Regions from separate parts of the Priestia sp. USM5 genome, predicted to be linked through region 1. Evidence: riboswitches for the same ligand, from Rfam matches in the RefSeq annotation. Region 1 holds a riboswitch; the other holds the start of a gene.
The links. Region 1 has a riboswitch for FMN ahead of ribE (riboflavin synthase). Riboswitches for the same ligand answer to the same signal wherever they lie in the genome.

Region 1 (12,433 bases):
TCAGCTGAAACCGTTTTTTCATTTACAAGCTTAGCCCACTCAGCTTTTTGTTCTGCATACTCAGCGGCTTTTTTCTCGTAAGCTTTTACTGTTTCTTCGCTTGGATCAACGATAACTTCGCCATCTAAACCATCAACAATTACTAATACGCCGTTTTGAATGTCTTCCATAACTGTTTTTGTACCTACAACAGCTGGGATTTCCATTGAACGCGCCATAATTGCTGAGTGAGAAGTACGTCCGCCAATATCTGTTGTAAATCCTTTTACGAACTTACGATTTAACTGTGCTGTATCAGACGGCGTTAAATCTTCTGCGATAATGACAACTTCTTCTGAGATTAAGCTTGGATTTGAAACGTTTACACCTAAAAGGTGAGCTAATACACGTTTTGTTACGTCACGGATATCAGCAGCACGTTCTTTCATATATTCATTGTCCATTGACTCAAACATATTAATAAACATTGCCGCTACTTCATCAAGTGCATGTTCAGCGTTTACATTTTCATTCGTAATTTTATCTTTAATTGGATTAATAAGTTCAGGATCGCTTAGAACTAATAAGTGAGCTTCAAAGATTTCTGCTTTGTCATCTCCAAGTTCTTTACGAGCGTGCTCTCTAATAATTTCAAGTTCTGATTTTGATTTTTCTAGCGCAGCTTCTAGACGTGCTACTTCTGCTTCAACTTCAGTTACTGATTTTTTTTCAACGGTTAATTCTGGATTTTCTAGACGAAATGCTTTAGCAATAGCAATGCCGCTAGAAGCGGCAATGCCTTGAATTTCCTTTGTCATTATTCGCCTAATCCTTCTTTGCTCATTGTATCTTCAAGAGCAGCAAGTGCATCTGCTTCGTCAGAACCTTCTGCAGAGATAGTGATTGTAGCGCCTTTTTGAATACCTAAAGACATAACGCCCATGATTGATTTTAAGTTTACAGTTTTACCGTTGAATTCTAAGTTGATATCAGAATCAAATTTGCTTGCTGCTTGTACTAAAGTTGTTGCTGGACGTGCGTGAATTCCTGAGTCTGCTGTTACTGTAAATGTTTTTTGTGCCATGTTAAATCAATCTCCTTTTTACTTTGAAATGTTAATAATATTTGCTTCTTGTTGAGAAACTTGGCCCTGCTTTAAGATATCAATTTTTTCATCAGCTTGTAAATTCGTGAAAATGATCGGCGTAATCGTCGATGGCGCATTTTCTTTTACAAAGTCTAAATCAATTTTCAATAGAGGCTGTCCTTTTTTCACTTCATCGCCTTGGGCAACTAAAGCTTCAAAACCTTCGCCTTTTAAATTAACTGTATCAATACCAACGTGAATTAAAATTTCACGTCCAGTCGTTGATTCAATACCTAAAGCATGTTTCGTCGGGAATAAGTTTACTATTTTTCCGTCCACTGGTGCAACTACTGTGCCTGTTTTCGGAATAATTGCAAAACCGTCACCCATTAATTTTTGTGAAAATACCTGATCTGGTACTTCCGATAAAGGTACCAATTCTCCCTCAATCGGTGAAACAATATCATTACCATTATCGCTTCCTACTTCAGATGTTGCAACAGGTTTTTCAATTGTTTTTGTCTCTTCTTTTGTGACAACCGGTGTTTTGCCATTCATAATGTCTTGAATTTGACCTTTTAACGTGTCAGATTTCGGACCGAAAATAGCTTGAATATTGTTACCAACTTCAAGAACACCAGCTGCTCCAAGTTTTTTCAAGCGGTCTTTATCAACGTGACCCACATCATCTACTGAAACACGTAAACGCGTAATACAAGCATCTAAATGTGTAATATTTTCTCTACCGCCAAGTGCAGCTAAAACATTTGTTGGAAGCTCTGCTGCTTCTACTTTCTCATCATCTGCACCTTCTTCTTTATCTTCGCGTCCCGGTGTTTTTAAGTTAAATTTACGGATTGCAAAGCGGAAACCGAAGTAGTAGATAACTGCTAGAACTAAACCTACTGGAATAACTAGCCACCATGCTGTACGGTTTTGTAGAACCCCGAATAGAATGTAGTCAATGACTCCCCCAGAGAACGTCATACCGATTTTAACATTTAATAATTGCATAACCATAAACGACAAACCAGCAAATACTGCGTGAATTGCAAATAGTATTGGCGCTACGAATAAGAATGAGAACTCAAGCGGCTCTGTAATACCCGTTAAGAAAGATGTTAAAGCAGCTGAACCCATGATACCAGCTACATATTTTTTGTTTTCAGGACGAGCTTCGTGATAAATTGCAAGAGCTGCTGCTGGTAATCCGAACATCATGAACGGGAATTTACCAACTTGGAATGTTCCTGCTGTTAAAGGCACGCCATCTTTTAATTGTGCAAAGAAAATACGTTGATCCCCGTGAACCACATTACCTGCTTTATCTACATATTGCCCAAATTCAAACCAGAAAGGTGAATAGAAAATATGATGTAGCCCAAATGGAATTAATGAACGTTCAATTAACCCAAAGATAAATGCTGATAAGGTTAAGTTTGAATCAATCATATTTGTTGAGAAAGTGTTCAGACCACTTTGAATTACTGGCCATACTACTACCATAATTAACCCTACGATAATAGCTGAAACTCCAGTTACAATTGGAACAAAACGTTTTCCAGCAAAGAAACCTAAATATGCTGGTAAATCAATATTAAAGAATCGATTATACATTGAAGCTGCAAGTACCCCGATGATAATACCACCGAATACTCCCGTTTGCAGTGTATGAATACCTAGTACACTTGCATATGCTGGGCTTTCCTTCAATAACTTGCTAAATTCTACTGCGTCTAATGTATCTAACCCTTTTACTGTACCCATTGTTACGTTCATAATTAAATAACCAACAATGGCCGCAATTCCTGCTACTCCATCACCGCCAGCTAATCCAACGGCTACCCCAACGGCAAACAATAGCGGTAAATTACCAAAAATAATGTCGCCGGCATTAGCCATTACGTGAGCAATGAGCTGGAACCAATCTGCATTTAAGGCTGGTAATAAGTCTAATAATGTTTCATTTTGAAACGCTGTACCGAAGCCTAATAAAATACCTGCTGCCGGTAAAATCGCAACCGGTAGCATAAGTGCTTTACCAACTTTTTGTAAGACGCCAAAAAGCTTTTTGAACATGGCGTTTACCCCCTTTTATATACTTAGTGTGCAACAAGCTATTTATTTGATACGTGAATCATTAACGCGCTTTCATAAAACGCTTTCTTTAACTAGAAAACTCATTACATCTCCTGGTGTTATGAGGCGAAGTCTTCAATGATTGCGCTTTCTTATAACAAAAAAAGGCATGAGGAAAAAGAAACGACAAATGGATACACTCATCCAATTACACATCGCTTCATTTCTCACTCATGCCTGATCGTATCAGTAACACGTATTGAAATGATTTTATAAATCCGTTTTTGTTATAAGTCGCTGCAAATGCATCGTTAAGTAAACTGCTTCTGCTTCATACACAGGTAAATGTAACGCTTGCTGCATTACTTTTATCACTTTCCAAGACACATTGTAACACAGAGGATATTCTTCTTTCAATAGCAAAGCAATTTTTTTTGGCTCTTCTATTTTTTCTCCTGTTTTTACTCGATCAATGGCAAAATGTAAATGACGAATCAATCTCATATAGTGTACAGATTCTTTGTCTACCTGCAGATGAAGCGATTCTTCAATCACATTAATAATCGTTTGAATAAGCTGCGAGTCTTGATTCACTTCCAGCAGATTTTTTTCAGTCAGCGCGCTGTGAATATGTAGCGCAATAAAACCAATCTCTCCTACTGGAAGCTTCACGCCTATTTTACGACTAATAATTTCTACCACTTCAGATGCGATCGTGTATTCCTCTGGATATAAGGCTTTTGTTTCAAGTAAAAATGGATTTTTAAGCCCCATTCCCTGCTGAAAACGTTTTATTGCAAACGCGATATGATCCGTCAATGAAATGTGTATATGCTCATTCAAAGGAATGTTAACACGCTTTTGAATGTGCGTTACAATATCATTCATCATTTCAATCACGTCTTCATCCACCTGAGCTAAAAGCTGCTTGTACTGTTCTTGCTCTTCTTCACTCTTTAACAAAAACATTTTCTCCACGGCTTTTGCATCGATTTCATCGCCTTTTTTCTTATTGAACCCTATTCCTTTCCCAATTAGCACAACTTCATCATAGGTAAGGTGTTTAGCAATTAATACATTATTATTAAGTACCTTTTCTACAAAAAAGGACTCTTTCACGAATCCTTCACTCCCCTGTTTCGGCTTTCTATTATTTGCTTTCCTATCTTACAAATAATACGCATAACCGTCAATTCATTTTTCTTTGTTTCAAATATTATTGAACTAAACTATTTGAGTTACGTATTATCTTAGTAGTTCTTTGCTGGAAACGCAACGTCTTTTTTGCTCGTCCCATAACAATTTTTCATAATAAAGTTTTGAAGCATAACGCTCAGAATGAATACACCCGCTTGTAAAAGCGTAAAAAGAACAAGTGAAGTGGTAATAGATACCAGTAAAATCCCATAGTGAATTAGTAAAATATCTACTATACGCAGCCCCGCTATAATGATCCCAGCTCCAATAAAAAATTCTTTGACTACACTCCAAACGAGGAGAATCGTAACAATACAAACATAAATCATCGTTGCATTTACGGAATCATGAGTAGCCGACGCAAACCATCCCGTATAAAACCAATTATTATGAAAGTATGCTAACAGCAGAAACATAATAGTAGAAGTAATGGCGAGCATTCCCAGAAAAAATGTAGCGTAATGCACAAATGTCATATACCGTTCTGTTAGCCATACATACCAAATCTTTGAAATACTAAAGCCTATAGTCATTAAAACGCCTGTATAAATTGTTTTCCACCAGTGATGTGTATAAATATCCCAGTGTAAAAATAATTCTTCAATCCCCATAAACATAGCCGAAATGATTAAAATATAGCGGAATTTTAATTGATAAGCAGCTACCACCATAGCCATGATTGGAAAAGCAAACGTTTGAGAAGTTAAGGACCCAAACAAATTATCAAAATATTCATTGGTCATAAAATCAGGATCGTACTCGTAACTTTCAAACAACACAAATACAACATACTCTAGTACATAAGCCATTCCAATGATAAAAAAAAGCAAAACGACTAGCCTTTTATCTTTTTTACGTATGAATACTGTAAGCAAAACGGCTGTGCTGATAATAATCAATGCAAAAAAAGCAGTATAATGAGGCATAGACGTCTCCCTTTTACGACCTAATTATTACTTAGAGTAAGACGTTTTAGCTAAATTATACATAGCTAGCTGCTATTCAAAAGAGATTGAGACATACTACATCAATCTAATCTAAAGGCGAACAAATCGGATACATGAGATAGTATGGATCGCTTGCTGCACTGCAGGTGATTCCCTGCAAGGCTTCGCTTTCCCTACAGGAGCCTTCGCCCTGCTCTCCACTCAACAGTTAGAAGCCTACATACAGGAAACCTACGTTGTAATGTAACCCTAACCATGAAAAAATCCGAACGATTCATCGTTCGGATCTTCTTTCAACTACCATACTTTTGTTTCAGCCTCTTTTAACTCTTCAGCTCACAAAAACTGGAATTACTTCTACTATCCTTCAATCATTTTTGAAAGGTTGGCCATTTCGATAGCTGATGCTGCAGCTTCCCATCCTTTGTTTCCTGCTTTTGTTCCTGCACGTTCAATTGCTTGCTCAATTGTTTCAGTTGTTAATACACCAAAGATAATTGGTACGCCTGTTTGTAAGCTTTGAGATGCAACGCCTTTTGCTACTTCATTACATACAAAATCAAAGTGTGGAGTAGCTCCTCGAATAACCGTTCCTAGCGTAATAACCGCGTCATATTTTTTAGATTCAGCTAATTTTTTAGCGATTAATGGAATTTCATAAGCGCCCGGTACCCAAGCCACGTCTACATCTTCATCAGCTACGCCGTGACGTTTAAGCGCATCTTCTGCTCCACTAAGTAAACGCCCTGTAATAAATTCATTAAAACGCCCTACCACGATTCCGATTTTTAATCCTGTGCCAACTAAATTTCCTTCATATAAATGATTCATCTCTTGTTCCTCCTGCTAGTAGTAATATATAGTTATTTACATTTCTTTTCATGAATTAGCTTCATTTGTTATAACGAAAAAAAGTGTAAACTTATAAATGTAATAAATGACCTAGTTTTTTAGCTTTGGTATCTAAGTATTTTTTATTGGCATCCACTGCCGGCATTTGAAGAGGCACTCTCTCTACCACTTCAAGGTCGTAGCCTTTTAGCCCAGTAATTTTGCGAGGATTGTTCGTTAAAAGCTTCATTTGTTTGACTCCAAGGTCCTTTAAGATTTGAGCACCGATTCCATACTCTCGTAAATCCGCAGCAAACCCGAGTTTTTCATTCGCTTCTACGGTATCGTATCCTTCTTCCTGCAGCTTATATGCTCTTAGCTTATTTAATAAGCCAATACCTCTGCCCTCTTGACGCATATACAGCAGAATGCCGCGTCCTTCTTCTTCAATTTGCGTAAGAGCTGCGTGAAGCTGAGGACCGCAGTCACAGCGCTCAGAGCCAAACACATCTCCAGTCAAGCACTCGGAGTGAACACGCACGAGAACGGGGCTATTATGATCGATATCACCCTTGATAAGAGCCACATGTTCTTTATTATCAAGTTTATTTGTATATCCTACAGCCTTAAAATCACCAAATGCCGTAGGTAAGCTTACTTCTACTTCACGGCTAATCAGCTGGTCATGTTTGCGGCGGTAGGCAATCAAATCTTTTATTGTAATCATTTTTAAATCAAATTGCTCTGCAATCTTTGTTAAATCCGGTACGCGTGCCATTGTTCCATCTTCATTCATAATTTCACAAATAACACCCGCAGGCTTTCCTCCTGCTAACACGGCTAAATCAACAGCGGCCTCTGTATGACCCGCACGCTGCAGAACGCCCCCGTCTTTTGCAATCAACGGAAAAATGTGTCCTGGTCGTTGAAAATCACTTGCTACCGTTGCTTCATTTACAAGAGCCATAACGGTAGCAGAACGTTCGTACGCACTGATACCTGTTGTACTTGAAATATGATCAATACTTACTGTAAATGCTGTTCCATGTACATCCGTATTGTTCACTACCATTGGGTGAAGATTCAATTTATGCGCAATTTCTTCATTAACAGGTGTACAAATTAATCCTCTTCCATGAGTAGCCATAAAGTTAATAACCTCAGGCGTCGTTTTTTCGGCTAATGCAATAAAATCTCCTTCATTTTCTCGATCTTCATCGTCGCATACAATAACCACTTTTCCCTTTTTTAACTCTTCAATGGCTTCTTCTACTTTATGAAACATCTCTTTCACCTCACTGTTAATTTGTAAAACCATGCTGCTGCAATAAATCCTTCATATTACCTGACCGATTCGAGGCGCCAGGAGTTGACTTGTTAGCCATCATCTGATGCATATATTTAGCTAACATATCGCATTCAATATTCACCTTGTCTCCTCGCTGTTTGTCTCCCACGACTGTGTGAAGCACCGTATGAGGAATAAGAGAAATAGTAAATGATTGATTGCTGACATCAAAAATAGTAAGACTTGTTCCGTCTACAGAAACAGATCCTTTTAACATCATAAATTCACGAAGTTCAGGATCCACTTGAATTTCATAATAAAAGGCATTTCCTTTACGTGTTTTGCTTACAATGGTTCCAATTCCATCAACGTGTCCGCTGACGAAATGCCCTCCAAACCGGCCATTTGCAGCCATCGCCCGTTCTAAGTTAACACGTGATCCAACGGTTAGAAGCTGCAGGGTACTTGCTTTAATCGTCTCCGGCATGACGTCGACCGTAAATTCATTTTGAGAGTAAGCCGTTACGGTTAAACAAACGCCGTTAACTGAAATACTGTCCCCTAAGTTCACATCTTCTAACACGGTCTTCGCATCAATCGTAAGAACAATTGCTTCTGTAGCCTTTTGAATCCGTTTTATTTTTCCAATTTCTTCAATAATACCCGTGAACATTTTCTTCACCTGCTTTGGCGCTATTCCAACTTCTTATGCCGTTTTGAAATAGCAGCTGCTTTTTTTTCATATTTATCTTTCCCCCAACCACTGAAAATAAAAAAGCCCCTTGAACAAATGTCCAAGGGGTCGGCTGAGCTGAATCAGTTTTATCTATGCAAAATTCCGCTAATTGTATACGAAATAAACAGTTATGTTTTGTGTATAAAAACAAGGGTAGCTTTAAAAAAGGCAAACCTGTCCCTTATTAATACAACACAAAAAAACAACTGTGCTTCCTGATCCTTCTCCCATCCAGACTTTTACTGTCGGCTCTAGATTTTAACTAGATCCACCGCTAACATACATCGTATGAAAACGGGTCACGGGCTTAAAAGCATATGCTTTATCACCGCCGGTTGGGACTTACACCCGACCCCGAAGGATAATATATTCGACTGCTAGAGTCTTATTTGTTTTACATTATAGCAAAGTAAAATCGACTTGTCACATCATTTAACTTCGTTTTTTCACATCCGCTCTTCAAAATCCAGCTTTTAGCTTATTTTTTCTTTTTTAATACATAGCATCCATACAAAAGCTAGTCCAATATAGCCAAATATCGGATACAAAAACTCAAGAAGCTGAGCATATCCAAATTGCCCGATAATAAAGCATGCCAAGATAATAAACGCAAAAGCTTGTTTGTCATTCAGGGGAAGAAATGATTGAAGCTGTTTAGCGATTCCAAATACATTTCCAATCAATGTAGTAAAAATCTCGCCTAACACAACTACCGTAAATAAAACATTCACCCACGCTGAGATATTTTTAACAACGGCACTCATAGGAATATCAAGTTGAAATGAATAAGGCAAATTGGAAAGGGCAAGATGAGTAGAAACAAGCATAAACGTAAGTACACATCCTCCTATTACGGCCCCTTTTTTGATCACGCTCTTATCTTTCACGGAGCTTCCTAATGGAACTAAAACGGCCTGAGCCAAAGCTAGATTTAGGGAAATATATAAAAAGGGACTAACCGCCCACTTCCACTGTGTGACGAGCGTTAAGTCTGGCTTCGTTTGAATCAGTGAGAAATAGCTGACATTTGGCACAAAGATGATAAAAGCAAATGAAAGCATCATCGGCACAACAAGAGAATTAACCATTAAAATACCGTTAATTCCTCTTGCGATAAATATATAAGTTAAAACAATTGTACAAATCATCCCAACAGGAGGCCACAGCCCGAACTGTTCTTTTCCTATTGCCCCCGTACTCGCTAGCATGACTGAAGTTACTCCAAATAAAATGACGATCATTACACCGTTTACCGCTTTTCCAAGTACATCACCAAATAAATATGTATTAAGCTGCTGATAAGAAGAAGCCCCAATTGCGTGCGAAAGCAGCATCATTTTCGAACCTAGCCAAATAAAAAACAAGCCGCTGACCAAAATTCCAACCATTCCAAGTTCCCCGTACTGTGTAAAAAATTGAACAATTTCCTTGCCTGTTGCAAAACCGGCTCCTACAACGGTGCCTACATACGTAGCAGCAACCTGCAGCGTGAGTTTCCACCTTTTCATGCCCATCACCCTTCTACCCTTCATAGTTCACTATATGTAGAAACGGTTAAAAAAAGACGAGCCTTTTATATGTAAATCCTCGCCTCACCCGGTGCTGTTCCTTTTTCGTTTTTTTATTTCCTTCTTGTTTTTTTCATGAAAACCCTTTATCCCTTAACATAACGGCAGTTTTCAAACAAAATATACGGATATTTTCCCTTTAGCTTTTAAATTTTCCTCAATATTTGCTGGAAATTCACAATTTACTGTTGTATAATTTCTAAAAATCAGATAAATTATTAAATAAGTATTCTTTCTATTTAAAAAAATATGTTTCAATTATATACAATTGATTCTTATCATGAGAGGTGGAGGGACTGGCCCTTTGAAACCTCAGCAACCAGTCGTTAGAGACATGGTGCTAAATCCAGCAAGCAATTTATTGCTTGGAAGATAAGAAGGCGAAAAAAGTCTTCTTCTTAAGAAGACTTTTTCTATTTTATCGGCATATTGCATAAAACGAATCACTCGTGAAATAGAAGCGGAACAATTTAAGGAGGTTTTGACATGGGGTTACTTGAAGATTTAAAGTCTAAAATTTTAATTGGGGATGGTGCCACTGGTACCCTCCTTTACTCACACGGTATTGACAGCTGTTTTGAAGAACTAAACATCACCAAACCAGAAGAGGTTTCTCGTATTCACAGAGCCTATGTAGAAGCTGGTGCAAACGTTATTCAAACAAATACGTACGCTGCTAATTATCAAAAACTTGCCCGTTATGGATTAGAAGATTCAGTCAAAGACATCAATGTTGCTGGTGTAAAATTAGCGAAACAAGCTGCAAAAGATCAGGCTTACGTGCTTGGTACACTTGGTGGAATTCGTTCTTTCCAAAAAAATGCTATTAGTTTAGAAGAGGTTAAGCGAAGCATTCGTGAACAAATGTTTTGGCTTTTAAATGAAGGCGTGGATGGCCTTTTATTTGAAACATACTATGATTTCGAAGAATTAAAGACCGTTCTTACACTAGCAAGAAAAGAAACGGATAAGCCTATTATTACCCACGTTTCCCTGCATGATATTGGCGTACTGCAAGATGGGCGTCCTTTAGCAGATGCATTAAAAGAATTAGAAGACTTGGGAGCAGATGTTGTCGGGCTAAACTGCCGTTTAGGTCCTTATCATATGATTCAGTCTCTTGAAGAAGTACCGCTTCCTGATCGTGCTTTCTTATCTGCTTACCCTAATGCCAGCCTTCCGGCGTATGTGGAAGGCAAGCTGGAATATGAAACGAATGAAGACTACTTTGTAGAAAGCGCGCGTTTATTCCGCGAACAAGGGGTTCGCTTAATTGGAGGATGTTGCGGTACAACACCAGCTCACGTACGCGCCATGTCGTCTGCCTTAAAAGACCTGCCTCCGATTACAAGCAAAGTCGTTAAAATGAGACCAGTCGTTACGGTTCAAGAGCGTGAGCAGCAGGATAAACCTCATATGCACGAAATTGTGAAGAAGCGCCGCTCGGTTATCGTCGAGCTGGATCCGCCTAAACAGCTTGGTCCGACGAAATTTTTAGAAGGCGCAAAAGCACTTGATAAAGTCGGCGTAGATGCTATTACATTAGCTGATAATTCTCTTGCCTCACCTCGCATCAGCAACTTGGCAATGGCAACACTGATGCAACAAGAAACAAAAGCACGACCGCTTATTCATATTACCTGTCGCGACCGAAATTTAATTGGACTTCAATCTCATTTAATGGGACTTCATACGCTAGGAATGAATCAAGTGCTTGCAATTACCGGTGATCCGTCAAAAGTTGGCGATTTCCCTGGCGCCACTTCGGTCTATGATTTATCTTCATTTGACTTGATTAGTTTAATCGCTCAGTTTAATGAAGGACTATCTTATTCCGGCAAACCGCTTGGTCAAAAAACCAATTTTTCTATTGCAGCTGCCTTTAACCCAAACGTGCGTCACTTAGACCGAGCCGTTCAGCGCTTGGAAAAGAAAATCGACTGCGGGGCTCACTATTTCATTACTCAGCCTCTCTATTCAACTAAGCAAATTGAAGAGGTATATGAAGCAACCAAACATTTAACAACACCGGTATACATCGGGATCATGCCGTTAACAAGCGCAAGAAATGCTCGATTTATTCACCATGAAGTACCTGGAATTAAATTATCAGAAGATATTCTAGAACGTATGGACGCAACGGGAAATGACCGGATTCGCGGTGAAGTCGAAGGCCTTGCGATTGCAAAAAACTTAATTGATACAGCATATGAGCTATTTGACGGTATTTACTTAATTACTCCGTTTATGCGCTATGAAATGACCGAAATTCTAACACGCTATATTCATGACAAGCAACTCGTTACATCAGAAAGGAAGATATAAATGAGCTCACTTATCGAACAACAACTAAAGAAGCGAATACTCGTCATCGATGGAGCAATGGGAACGATGATTCAAGATGCTGATTTAACCGCTGAAGATTTTGGCGGCGAAGAATATGAAGGCTGCAACGAATATTTGACCCGAACAGCGCCTCATGTAATTCAGCGCATTCATGAAGAGTATTTTGCAGCGGGTGCTGACATCATTGAAACCAATACGTTTGGCTCAACATCTACCGTACTTGATGAATACGATTTAGGCCACTTGGCGTATGAATTGAATATCGAAGCTGTGAAGCTTGCTTGTGCAGCCCGTGATAAATATTCAACTCCCGAATGGCCTAGGTTCGTAGCTGGAGCTATCGGCCCTACCACTAAAACTCTCTCTGTTACGGGA
Region 2 (12,433 bases), 2.8 Mb from region 1:
GTTTGGTGGGTCGGATAGTTATAAATTGCATTCACAATATTGCCTTTTTCAATTACAAGGGCATCAATACCTGTATGTTGAAGCTCAATAGCTGCTGAAAGCCCGCATGGTCCTCCGCCAACAATAATTACTTTTTCTTTCTTCATGCCTGTCACTCCTTCAGTTGTAAACGCACCTTTTTTTTATTTTAACGCAGTGTAAAACAAAAAAATCTCCTCATTAATGATAGGAGATTTTTTCTATTTACGCAATTGTTCTGCTGTTCTGCTGTTCTGTTTTTAAATCCAGCCTCTGAATCGAGAGCCTTCTGCCATTTTTCTTACGCCTATCATATAAGCAGCTAGACGCATGTCGACTTTTCGAGTTGTAGAAGTTTCGTAGATGTTATTAAATGATTTCACCATTACTTTTTCAAGCTTTTCTTCTACTTCTTCTTCCGTCCAATAATAACCTTGGTTATTTTGCACCCATTCAAAATAAGAGACTGTTACACCGCCAGCACTTGCCAAAACGTCTGGAACTAATAAAATCCCTCTCTCTGACAAGATGCGCGTTGCTTCAAGAGTTGTTGGTCCATTTGCTGCTTCCACCACAATACTCGCTTGAATGTTATGGGCATTTTCTTCTGTAATTTGATTTTCAATCGCAGCTGGAACCAGGATGTCACAGTCAAGTTCAAGCAGCTCTTTGTTGCTGATAGTATTATTGAATAATTTCGTTACTGTACCAAAGCTATCGCGTCGATCTAATAAATAATCAATGTCTAAACCATTAGGATCATGCAGCGCTCCGTATGCATCAGATATCCCTACAATTTTAGCACCAGCGTCGTGCATGAACTTAGCTAAAAAGCTTCCTGCATTTCCAAACCCTTGTACTACTACCCGTGCACCTTGTAATTCAATGCCTCGTTTTTTCGCTGCTTCACGAATACAAATAGTTACTCCTTTTGCAGTCGCTGTTTCACGGCCGTGCGAACCACCTAAGACAAGGGGCTTTCCAGTAATAAAGCCAGGCGAGTTAAATTCATCAATCCGGCTGTATTCATCCATCATCCAAGCCATAATTTGTGAATTTGTAAACACATCCGGCGCTGGAATATCCTTTGTTGGTCCAACAATTTGGCTAATCGCACGAACATATCCGCGGCTTAAACGCTCTAATTCTCCAAAAGACATATTTCGAGGATCACAAACAATTCCACCTTTTCCTCCACCGTAAGGAAGGTCAACGATTCCACATTTTAAACTCATCCATATAGATAGAGCTTTTACTTCTTTTTCAGTTACGTTTGGGTGAAAACGAATTCCACCTTTCGTAGGACCAACTGCATCGTTATGCTGCGCTCGGTGACCTGTAAAAATCTTAACTGATCCGTCATCCATACGAACAGGAATTTTTACTGTCATCATTCGTAATGGCTCTTTTAATAGTTCATACACTTCATCAGGATAGCCTAGTTTTTCTAACGCTTTATGTATCACTGTTTGTGTAGATTTTAAAACATCATGCTTCTCTTCTTGACTATTTTTACTGTCTTGCATCTTGTCGGCTACCATCTGTAAACCTCCTAAAATGTATCGAAAATTATTCGTTTTTAATTGAATGGTGCTTCTTTCATGACATAGTATACACCCTTAGTTTTACATTGCAAAGGAAAATATCGAACTTTTAGTATTTTTTGTGTTCTCCCAAGAAAACGCTTCCAATAACTTTACAAGGTATGCTACAATGTTTTAAGTCTGCCTCTTTCCTAGTATGCGTTAATCGTCTTAAAAAAATAAAAAACACCCGGTGATAAAGAGCACTTTCAACAACTTTGTACAAGCTGAAAGTGCAGCCACTCTTATTTTAATAAAAGTGCTTTATCCTTCACGGGTGTAATTATTTCAATTAAACAGTTAAGAAAAGACAGAGTTAATATACTCCAGAGCTCTCTTTTCTACTAATATTTTTCCATATTCATTTACGCGGTGCTTTGTAATTGTAGAGGGATTTCCATACTCCGCCAAAACCGCAATCATATTCCCAACTTCAGCCGGTGACAGCATGTGATAATCCAACAGCACGTAAAAACGTTTTTCGAATGAATAGAGCACGCTATCCGTATCGTAAAAGTTTGACATGCGCTTGGTCAGCTGAATGACATCTTCAAATGAATCAAACTCAAAAAACATGTCTTCGCTTTCATCTAGCATGACCTGCATTTCAATGAAGTCCTCGAACTCGTCTTCATCGAACTCACCGTAGCTAGTTTCTTCTTCATACTGCTTTGTCACAAATACAACCATTCCCTGTGCTTGAAGTGAAAAAACTTCTACCGAAAGAGAATTTGTAGGTTCAAAGTTCAGTTCTTGAGAAGCTTGCTCTATCATCTCACGAAAGAGCTGTTTTACTTTGAATGTATCTGTCCATAGATCTTCTTTTGTTAACCCTCTTTCTTTTAAATCATCGTAGGTCAAAAAAACTTTTAGCTTATTATAGTTTAATCGTTCAAGCCTCATTAGCGTCCCTCCCCGCTTGCACTCATAACCACATGGTTCGATAATGCAGTATATGTATTTTTTGGAAAACGGTTCGTGATGTTTACTTACGAGTTTACAGGTTTATGAAAGGAAAGACAAGCTATTCTCAATCAATTTCTGCTAATTTTTTTGTTAGCCAGCTGTTCCACTCTTCTTTTGTATTTCCTAAAATAAACGGCTGAGCCTCGCCTTTTCTTTTGCTATCTAAACCATCAAACACATAACCGCCTAATCCTACTTTAAGATGCGGGAATTTCTTTATCATTTGGTTCGTCAAATTCAGTGTTTTCTCGGCATTTTCCATCATTGTGCATGACATAAATAAAAACGTTGGGTCTACTTCTTTAACAATTAGCTCAACATCTTTATCTTCAATGCTGCTTCCTAAATAAATAACCTCAAACCCTTTACGGCGTAAAAATAGCGTAAAGACTAGAAGTCCAACTTCATGTGTCTCATTAGGCCCACATACAGCAATCGCTTTAGGCAATAAGCCATTTGAAGGCAGCGAATAAAAAATCATGCTGATACGCGTTTTTAATACTTGAGTCGTATAATGCTCATGAGCACTTGTGATTTGCCCTTTTTCCCACATATCTCCAACCGTCACGAGTAGAGAACCCAAAATATCAATAACCACTTTTTCTACCGAATACAGGCTAAACGCATGATTAATTAAATCCTGTGCTTTTCCTTCTTCAAAAGATAGAAGCATCGTTAACAGCTCATCCCTAATTTTCTGAGGGGAATCTACTTCTCCTTCTTCTTCAAACGCTCCTACTGTACTACTTTCCGTTTCTAATAACGAAACCGCTTGACTAATCGTAAAACCTCCGCTCACTTTTTCCGTGAGCCATTTTAATTTCCGCAAATCTTCCTCTGTATATAACCGATGCCCCGATTCATTGCGGACAGGATTTAAAATTTGATAGCGTCGTTCCCATGCACGCAAAGTTCCCGGCTGGATCCCGACCATATTTGAGATGGCTTTAATATTATACTTCCCTTCGTGAGCCATACGTAACCTCCAACTACTCTTCGTGAACTGTTTCTATTAATTGAATTATAGGATAAGTTATCCTGTGTGTAAAATTTGTATATGCTATGTAAAGAGTTTGTTCAAGGCTATTCTTTCCTTTTTAAAGTGATATAATGCGTTTGTGCTCTAGCTTGTAAACGGAGAGGCAGGGAGGTTGTACCATATCCATTACTAACAAAAAGAGGAATCTGTCTTTTCTCTTTCAGCCCTCCTAATTCATACATACCAAAATTAAATAAGCGTATCTGTCCTCCGTGTGTATGTCCGCTCAAAATTAAATCTACTTTTGATTTTTCATCTACATAATAGATAACATCAGGATTGTGGCTTAGAAGAATGGTAAGCTGGTCAGGTTCAATGGAAGAAACAGCTCGCTTTAGATCCATCTCACCTTCGGATAAATCATCTACTCCCGCAAAATTGCATGTAGTACCATGTTTAGAAACTGCAGAGACATGCTCGTTTTTAAGGGTAATAACTCCCTCATCCTTAAGCATCTGCTTCAATTGCACTTGACTTACTTCGTAATCATTATTTCCCCATACAAAATAGACCGGTCCAAGCGTTTTAAGCTTTTGAATATTTTGACGAGCACGCAATAAAGGTACTCCTCCTTCTAGTAAGTCACCGCCTATGATCACAAAATCTACTTCACCAGGTATTTTTTCCAACAGCTTCGACGAAACTGTTCGCTTATGTACATCCGATATAAAAAACAGGCGTAAAGGCTGCTGATTTCCGGGAAATGTTGATAAATGAATCGTTCTTTCTTCTACATATGTACGATGAGCTTCCGAAAACATAAAAATCAGCAGGCCTATGCCTAACGCTAAAATAATTAAAGAAATAACCATATATTCTCCTTCTTTTCATTTTATACACGGTGTGTTTCTGTTAAAGAAGAAAGGGCATAAATTGTCGCAATTGTTAACAAACCTACTACTTGATAAAGCGCAACTGTACTTAACGATAAAACTCCTATCACACATAGACATGAAACAAGATATTCATGCCATTTTACCTTATAGCCTTTTAGAAACAACCGACTTTGCAGAAACACTTTACGAACTGCCGCCGACAGACAAAAAAGAGCCGTGAAAAATAAGATTATAATACCAAACACATCTAACGGATGTAAAATCATTTGAATAAGTAAATAGGTTAACGAAGCTTTTGAGCCTACAGCCGTTAAACTGCTGATATAATAACTGCATAACCACGCACCCAGCAAGTTAAACCAATCTCTCACAAAAAAACCCCCTTCACTAAACTTCTATGTAAAAAGAGGCTTTTTCATGCGATTCTATTTATTTTCATGATATAAATTAATTCCATAAGTGGACTGCATCCAGCGGAACGTTTCTTTTCGGTTCTCCCATGTTTCAGGCGTCGCCCATAGCTCTTTGCTTCTTTTAATAATCTCACAGCGCAAGTCTTGAAAAGTCTTTTCCGCTTTCTCGCTTTTTTTCTGCAGCTGTACAGTATAAAAATAAAGGGAGACGGTGAACAATAGAAACATCAAATGCCCTATGTTACCTAACAAAAATGAGAAAAATTCGCTAAACGTCGTAAAAAAACCGCTTTGAAATATGAAAAAAAAGTAGCTAATAACAGCCGTTAAGCTGGCTAAAAACAAAAGCTTCCATCTTTTCTCTTTAGCTTTCAGCTTATTAACCGTCTCTTTTCTTTTGATAACGCTCGCTAATATATATTGAAGTGTTTCATCGCTTTCAAAGTCTATCAACTTGTTTTCCAACATTCCACCCCCTCGTATGCTAGTACAACATATGAGTGAATATAAAAGATTATGTGGATAACACTGAAAATAATGGCTGTTTCCTTAACCTTTACTGCATGAGTTCTTCTGGCTGTACAGATTTCCCTTTTGACTTTCGTATCTGCAGGCCTAATAAAAAATCAATGAGAAAATGAGTGAAAATCGTGACATACAAATTTTCAGTCCACCAAAACAGCAACCCTATTAAAAAGCTTAAAACCACAACCGAAATAAAAAGAAACCACTTTTTTAAATATCGAATGTGAACGAGTGCAAATACGATACTCGCCCAAAAAAGGCCGAACTGAACTTGTATAACCCCTCGAAATAATATTTCTTCTGAACATGCAACGATTAGGCAAATAAGGGCTAGATGAGGAATGGAACGATTAGCAAATAAACGTTCATTAATCCCTCCGTCATCATATAAATGCTCGGGTACACACTTCATTAGAAGCATATCTCCTCCTACTACCAAGAGAGCTGTACCTCCCCCGTACAATAAAATAGAAGCCCAATCCAGCTCAAAAAACTGTAAAAAGGAATGCCACGAATCAAATGTGAAAAAACCGATGCCTAAAGCAATAAAGCAGATGAGCAGCTGCGTTACATATAAATTTTTAACCAGCTCTGCATCCGTCATGGATGAAATAAGCTCTTGCTGTGACTTTGCCATTATATCTCTCCTTGACGAAGCAAACGAGCTAATTCTAATTCCCAGCCTTGAAATGTCCATTGCTCTTGCTCACCATTTGTTTTTTTATAGGCTTCTAAATCCAATCCGCAGCAATCGCAACAATTCTGAAGCTCTGATTTTCCTAGCTCATTGAAATAGCCAAGCAGCACCTGACGACGGCATTCTTTTGCCTCAATAAACTCCTTCATCGCACGGTACTTGTCATGTTTGTTTCGAAGACGTTTATTTACAGCTGCAACAATCGTTTCATGCAGCGATTCAGGGATTTTCCTAGGTTCAACATGTTCATTTTCCACTACATTTTCTCTGTACAAATAATAACGAATAAATCGCCAATGTGTTTCTTGAATACCCACTGTATAAAGAAAATGAGACTCTACTTGTTTTAAAGGAATGGCCTGATCATGATTTCGTAAATACGACAGGCAGTATAAGATGATATCTGAAGAAGGAAGCTCAATTTCAAGTAAAGAATGAGCAAAATCATCGTCTCCTTCAGCATAAAGCAAAATCGCAATACTGTTTTGCTGATCGCGTCCACTTCTTCCAATTTCCTGTACGTATGCTTCTAGCTGCGTAGGTGTATGAAAATGAATAACAAAGCGAACATTCGATTTATTAACCCCCATTCCAAATGCACTTGTGCAGCAAATGATATCCAGCTGATTTTCTAAAAATTGCTGTTGAACAAGCATTCTTTCATTCGGTTCCATTCCCCCATGGTAATACTGCACTCGCTGTATCCCATTTTCCTTTAGAAGCTGTGTTAATGCTTCTGTCCAAGATCGGCTGGAACAATAGATAATTCCTGGACTTTGCAGTTCACTAACGTACATCAGCAACTTCTCTTTTTTCTCTTCAATACTTGCAACAAAATCAACTTTCATCGCAATATTACTTCGATTCATGGAATAGATGTGCTCGTTGACAGCAGGCAGCGATAAGTAACGCTTAATATCTTCCACTACTTCCCTAGTCGCAGTTCCTGTTAGTGCCAGACATAGCGGACTGCCAAGTTCCTTCCATATATCTCCTAACTGAAGATAATCCAAACGGAAATCATGTCCCCACTGAGAAATACAGTGCGCCTCGTCCACAACGAAAAGGCCTACCTTTGCCTGTTTTAATGCTTCTACCACAACAGCGTTTTGCAAAATTTCAGGAGATGCATAAATAAAACGATAAAAAGCTAAATCTTTTAGCGCCCGTCTTTTTTCTTCTTGTTGTAGGAAACTATTTAAGGCAATAACTCTCTTTTCTCCACTTGCCTTTAGTTGTTGAACTTGATCTTCCATCAGTGAAATTAAAGGAGATACAATCAGCACCGGTCGGTTCAACACATAAGCGGGGAGCTGATAGCACAATGATTTCCCTGTTCCTGTAGGAAGAACCGCTAACACATTATGACCTGTTAAAATATCTTGAATAATCTCTTTTTGTCCTAGTCGAAATTGGCTATAGCCAAATTGTTTCTGTAGAAGTTGTTCTATCTTCACATCAAACACCACTTTTTTTAGTATCAGGTAAAATGTTTTGCTAATACGAGACGAATCTGAAAATAGGTAACGTCGTCTTTTACTTCTTCCTTTATCGCCTTTAATTTATTTGTACGCAAACTTTCAAAAGCCGAGATAATTTCTTCCTGCTGCTTAGGCGATACGTATGCATCGATTGAAAAAGATGGAACAAACAGAGCTAATTCTGCAATATGATCTTCAATTGTACTTTCTTTTAAACGCCTTATATAAGCAATTTCTTCAAGCGCCTTTCCTTTTTGAAGCCAGCTATACGTTTTTAACGTCGAGCTTGTCAAAGGCAATTCTAAATATAGATCATGCAAAAAAGAAGAAAGTACATGAAAGCTTTCATTATTTTGACTCACTTTTTCAATGATATGATGAATAACCCCTAAAAGTTGAATATGCACATAATGCTCATCGAGTTCATATTGATATGCTAACTGATTTTTTGTAAAGCCTACTCTTTCGTATCCAGTCAGTTGCAAAACAAAAAGAGACGCATCCCGTTCCGTACAATCTTTCAAGCACGTTCGGAGCTCTTTGAATAGCTCGGCGGCTAACTCTTGACGCGTTTGCTTTTGAGACATAATATACGTTTTGACCCATTGAATGACCTCAGGATTTTTGGAAATGGGTAAAAACCCTTTTTGAAAATACTGTAGGTTTGATAAGGTCTGAATGAACAAAGTGATTCTTGCTAAAAATAATTGAGTACTGCTTGCGAATTTCCATCCGTCTAAAGCTGGATGAAAGGGCCGAGCCGTCAGTTCATCTTCAAGGCGTGTTCGTCCCTTATCTGTCATCACATACTTTTGATTTTCAGTTTCTTCGATATACTGCTGTTCTTTTAAATATGCAACGCAGGTTTCAAAAGACCGTTTATCTAAGTAAAGAAATGACTGAAAAAGAAAAGAGATTCCAAAAATTTTTCCGTCTTGAATTGTTTGCGCTGACTTTTTACCTGTTAATAAATGATAAATACCATAGGCGGTTCGCTCACCTTTTAACTGTTTTATACAAAATAAAATGCTAACTTGAATATAATTCAAAGGTGTCAACTTCCTTTCTCATTCATTGTACCAAAAGTGACCAATAGCATGTGAGATAAAGGCTTTTTAGCTCTTTCCTTTATGTATCAAAACGTTTGGATAAGTGAAGAAACCTTGATTTGATAAGCATTCTCAGTGACTTTTCTATTGAAAAGTTTTATAAATCATTTTACAATGAATAAGGAGAAATTTCACTCTTGATTCGCGAAGAGATTATATAATAAGAAATTTTCGAACACTTTACAGGAGGTCTTGTTATGCCAAAATATACAATTGTTGATAAAGATACTTGCATCGCATGCGGCGCTTGCGGAGCAGCAGCACCAGACATTTATGATTATGATGATGAAGGTATTGCATTCGTAACATTAGATGATAACCAAGGTGTAGTAGAAATTCCAGAAGATCTAGAAGATGATATGATGGATGCAATGGAAGGCTGCCCTACGGATTCAATTCGCGTAGCGGATGAAAAATTCGAAGGCGATGCTAATAAATTCGAATAAGTATTGAACAAACCTGTAGTATAGTACATGCTGCAGGTTTTTTTATATATAAAAATCGCTCTCCCCGGGAGAGCGATTGAATTAAACAGCAACGCGGCGCGTGATCCATTGCTTCATTTTTGAAAACAATAAGACAAAAATAACCCCTGTTGCTGCTCCTTTTATTAAGTTAAACGGCAAAATACCTGCAACGATATATTGACGGGCCTGTTCACTAGACATTTCTGGCGATTGTAAGAAGATTGTATACGCCGGTAAAAAGACATAATAATTTAAGACAGCCATGAGTACCGTCATTACAACCGTACCCGTAACCAAACCTATCGTTACGCCTTTAGCTGTTTTAAATCGACGGAACATATATGATACAGGAAGAACGAACAGTAAACCAGCTACAAAGTTCGCCACTTGACCAACCGGAACCCCTGTAGCACTTCCTTGAATTAAATAATTCAATAAATTTTTTATTCCTTCTACTATAACAGCAGCCATAGGTCCAAATACAAGTGCTGCTACGAGTGCAGGAATTTCGCTAAAATCAATTGTTAAAAACGGAGGTAATCCAGGAATCGGAAAATTAATCATCATTAAAATGTAAGCAATACTGCTTAACATTCCTAGTATAACCAGCTTTTGAGTTTTCTTACTTTGTTGCATCTTGCCTCTCTCCTTCTTTGTGATCCACTCTTCAAAGAAGAAAGGTTCAACTTCATATCCCAACGCAAAAACCTCCCAACAAATGATTCGTTGAGAGGAGACATGGCAGGCATATTTAATAAACGTTCATCACATTAGGTTTTGAACGCTGAACCTCCACCTTCTCCCATCCAGACTGTACTGTCGGCTTTGGAATTTCACCAAATCTGCTCGTATGTATTACATATAAGCTCGCGGGCTCAAAACAATTTGTTTTTTTACCGCCGGTCGGGAATTTCACCCTGCCCCGAAGATAGACCAATATTTAATTATGAATTTATTATATGTTATCTCGAATTAAAAGTAAATAAAGAAGTTTTTTTAATTCCTATTAAATTGATGTCTTTTATAAACTTCATTACTGTTTTATATGTAAAATAAGGAAATAAGTGCATAACCAACAGCATTATGACATATTTATAGTTTCAATTTTACGTTTACAATTGTGTATTTGATAACTAATTGTAAAGTTTAAAAAATATAATTGACAGAATTTTTTTAACATGGTAAATTATCAAATATTTGATGATAGTAAAATCCAAGGGAGATGTTCACGTCATGTATAACGTATTAGTAGCTGATTCAATTAGCAATGAAGGTCTTGCTCCACTACTCGAAGCTCCTCATGTGAATCTTACGCGAAAAAAAGTTGAAGAAGTTGAGAATGATTTGCATACGTACGATGCGCTTTTAGTACGGAGTGCTACGACGGTTACAGAGGATTTGCTGGCAAAAATGCCGAATTTAAAAATTGTTGCTCGCGCTGGAGTAGGTGTCGATAATATTGATATTGAAGCCTCAACCAAACGAGGGGTTGTCGTTATTAACGCGCCGAACGGAAATACCATTTCAACGGCGGAACATACATTTGCTATGATGGCTAGCTTGTTTCGGCATATCCCCCAAGGAAATGCTTCAGTCAAAGCGCGCGAATGGAACCGCTCAGCATTTGTTGGAACAGAGCTTAATCGCAAACACCTGGGCATTATCGGATTTGGACGAATTGGCTCAGAGCTTGCTAAACGCGCAAAAGCCTTCAATATGAGCGTTCACGTTTACGATCCTTTTTTAACCTCTTCCCGAGCTGAAAAGCTAGGCGTAGAACTATTATCCCTGGATGAATTACTAGCAGCAGCGGATGTAATTACCGTACACACTCCGCTTACGAAAGAAACCAAGGGATTGCTCAATCATGAAACATTAGCCAAAACAAAGAAGGGTGTATTTTTATTAAACTGCGCACGCGGCGGGATCATTGATGAAAAAGCCTTAGTTCATTATTTAGAAATTGGCCATGTTCAAGGTGCAGCTATTGACGTATTTGAAGTTGAACCGCCGATTGATAACCCTTTGTTACATTTTGATCAAGTTATTACAACTCCCCATTTAGGAGCTTCTACAAAAGAAGCCCAGCTTAACGTTGCTGAAGACGTGGCACATGACGTTCTGCGTTTTCTAGAAGGTAATCCTGTAAGTTCATCCATTAATTTACCAACGCTTTCTAAAGAAGTTTTTGAAAAAATTCAGCCGTTTACGAGCCTTACTAAACAAATGGGAGCTATTTTATCTCAATGCATGCGAGAACCCGTTCAGCATATCTCGATCTCCTACGGAGGTACAGTGACGGATTTAGAAACCACTTATATTACACGGAGCTTGTTATCAGGCTTTTTAACCCATCGTATTGACTCACCTGTTAACGAAGTCAATGCTTCTATGATTGCCAAAGAACGAGGAATTACATTTGGTGAAAAAACATCGGAAGATACGCAAGGATATTCTAATATAATTGACGTTACAGTAACAGGCGAACAGCGTACATTTACGATTACGGGCACTTATATAGCAGGATATGGACCTCGAATTGTTAATATTGATTCGTTTGATATTGATTTTTATCCAGAAGGACATCTTCTTTATATCCGTCACAGTGATCAGCCCGGAGTTATTGGAAATGTAGGGAAAGTACTTGGAGATTTACGTATTAACATTGCTACCATGCAAGTGGGCCGTAAGCAAAAAGGCGGAGAAGCCATTATGATGCTCACGTTTGATAAACTTTTAGATGATTCTGTCATCAATTCATTAAAACAAACAAGCGAAATCGTGACCATACAGCGCATTGAGTTGTGACATTGAAAAAAGAGCCTTAGCGGCTCTTTTTTTATGGACTTATTTTTAACACTTGTCCTGCATTTAAAGCGGTGTTCTCTAAATGATTCCACTTTCTTAGCTGCTCCACATCGACTTCATATTTGGCCGCAAGTTCAGATAATGTATCTCCTTGATGGATAAGAATACAGTTATCAGAAGCCTGATGTAACTGCTGAAAAACCGTGGCAGCTAAATCGTTTTTTACGTATGCCGATAGTTTTTGCTTGTCCAATTTGGCGAGTGGGTTTACCGCATTGGTTTTATCCGGATTCCAACTTCCTTGATGAACTTCAAAATGCAAATGTGCACCTGAAGATCGTCCTGTATTGCCAACCCATCCAATGTTTTGACCTGCGGATACAGAATTTCCTTCTGCAACAAGTCGTTTCTCTAGATGAGCATAGACCGTTTCGTATCCATTCGTTTGTTTGATAAAAACAACTTGCCCGTATGTATTTGAATAATAAGAG

Region 2: another riboswitch for FMN. It lies ahead of ACWATA_RS02785 (ECF transporter S component); the one in region 1 lies ahead of ribE (riboflavin synthase).

The regions. Positions count from the first base shown of each region.
Region 1 is NZ_JBSGKN010000001.1:3,314,157-3,326,589, forward strand. It holds gene ptsP (phosphoenolpyruvate--protein phosphotransferase) at 1-797, opposite strand, end outside; gene ACWATA_RS17755 (phosphocarrier protein HPr) at 797-1,063, opposite strand; gene ptsG (glucose-specific PTS transporter subunit IIBC) at 1,082-3,145, opposite strand; gene glcT (glucose PTS transporter transcription antiterminator GlcT) at 3,416-4,264, opposite strand; gene ACWATA_RS17770 (hypothetical protein) at 4,396-5,268, opposite strand; gene ribH (6,7-dimethyl-8-ribityllumazine synthase) at 5,650-6,120, opposite strand; gene ACWATA_RS17780 (bifunctional 3,4-dihydroxy-2-butanone-4-phosphate synthase/GTP cyclohydrolase II) at 6,212-7,405, opposite strand; gene ribE (riboflavin synthase) at 7,422-8,081, opposite strand; FMN riboswitch at 8,360-8,510, opposite strand; gene ACWATA_RS17790 (YkvI family membrane protein) at 8,618-9,652, opposite strand; SAM riboswitch class I at 9,985-10,091, shown strand; gene ACWATA_RS17795 (bifunctional homocysteine S-methyltransferase/methylenetetrahydrofolate reductase) at 10,199-12,037, shown strand; gene metH (methionine synthase) at 12,038-12,433, shown strand, end outside.
Region 2 is NZ_JBSGKN010000001.1:530,205-542,637, reverse strand. It holds gene ACWATA_RS02840 (YpdA family putative bacillithiol disulfide reductase) at 1-146, opposite strand, end outside; gene ACWATA_RS02835 (Glu/Leu/Phe/Val family dehydrogenase) at 279-1,544, opposite strand; gene ACWATA_RS02830 (genetic competence negative regulator) at 1,902-2,504, opposite strand; gene ACWATA_RS02825 (MerR family transcriptional regulator) at 2,632-3,543, opposite strand; gene ACWATA_RS02820 (metallophosphoesterase) at 3,651-4,418, opposite strand; gene ACWATA_RS02815 (hypothetical protein) at 4,439-4,813, opposite strand; gene ACWATA_RS02810 (DUF2663 family protein) at 4,868-5,323, opposite strand; gene ACWATA_RS02805 (CPBP family intramembrane glutamic endopeptidase) at 5,412-6,017, opposite strand; gene ACWATA_RS02800 (RecQ family ATP-dependent DNA helicase) at 6,017-7,534, opposite strand; gene ACWATA_RS02795 (YpbB family protein) at 7,558-8,607, opposite strand; gene ACWATA_RS02790 (ferredoxin) at 8,865-9,113, shown strand; gene ACWATA_RS02785 (ECF transporter S component) at 9,195-9,770, opposite strand; FMN riboswitch at 9,925-10,068, opposite strand; gene serA (phosphoglycerate dehydrogenase) at 10,368-11,942, shown strand; gene ACWATA_RS02775 (peptidoglycan DD-metalloendopeptidase family protein) at 11,974-12,433, opposite strand, start outside.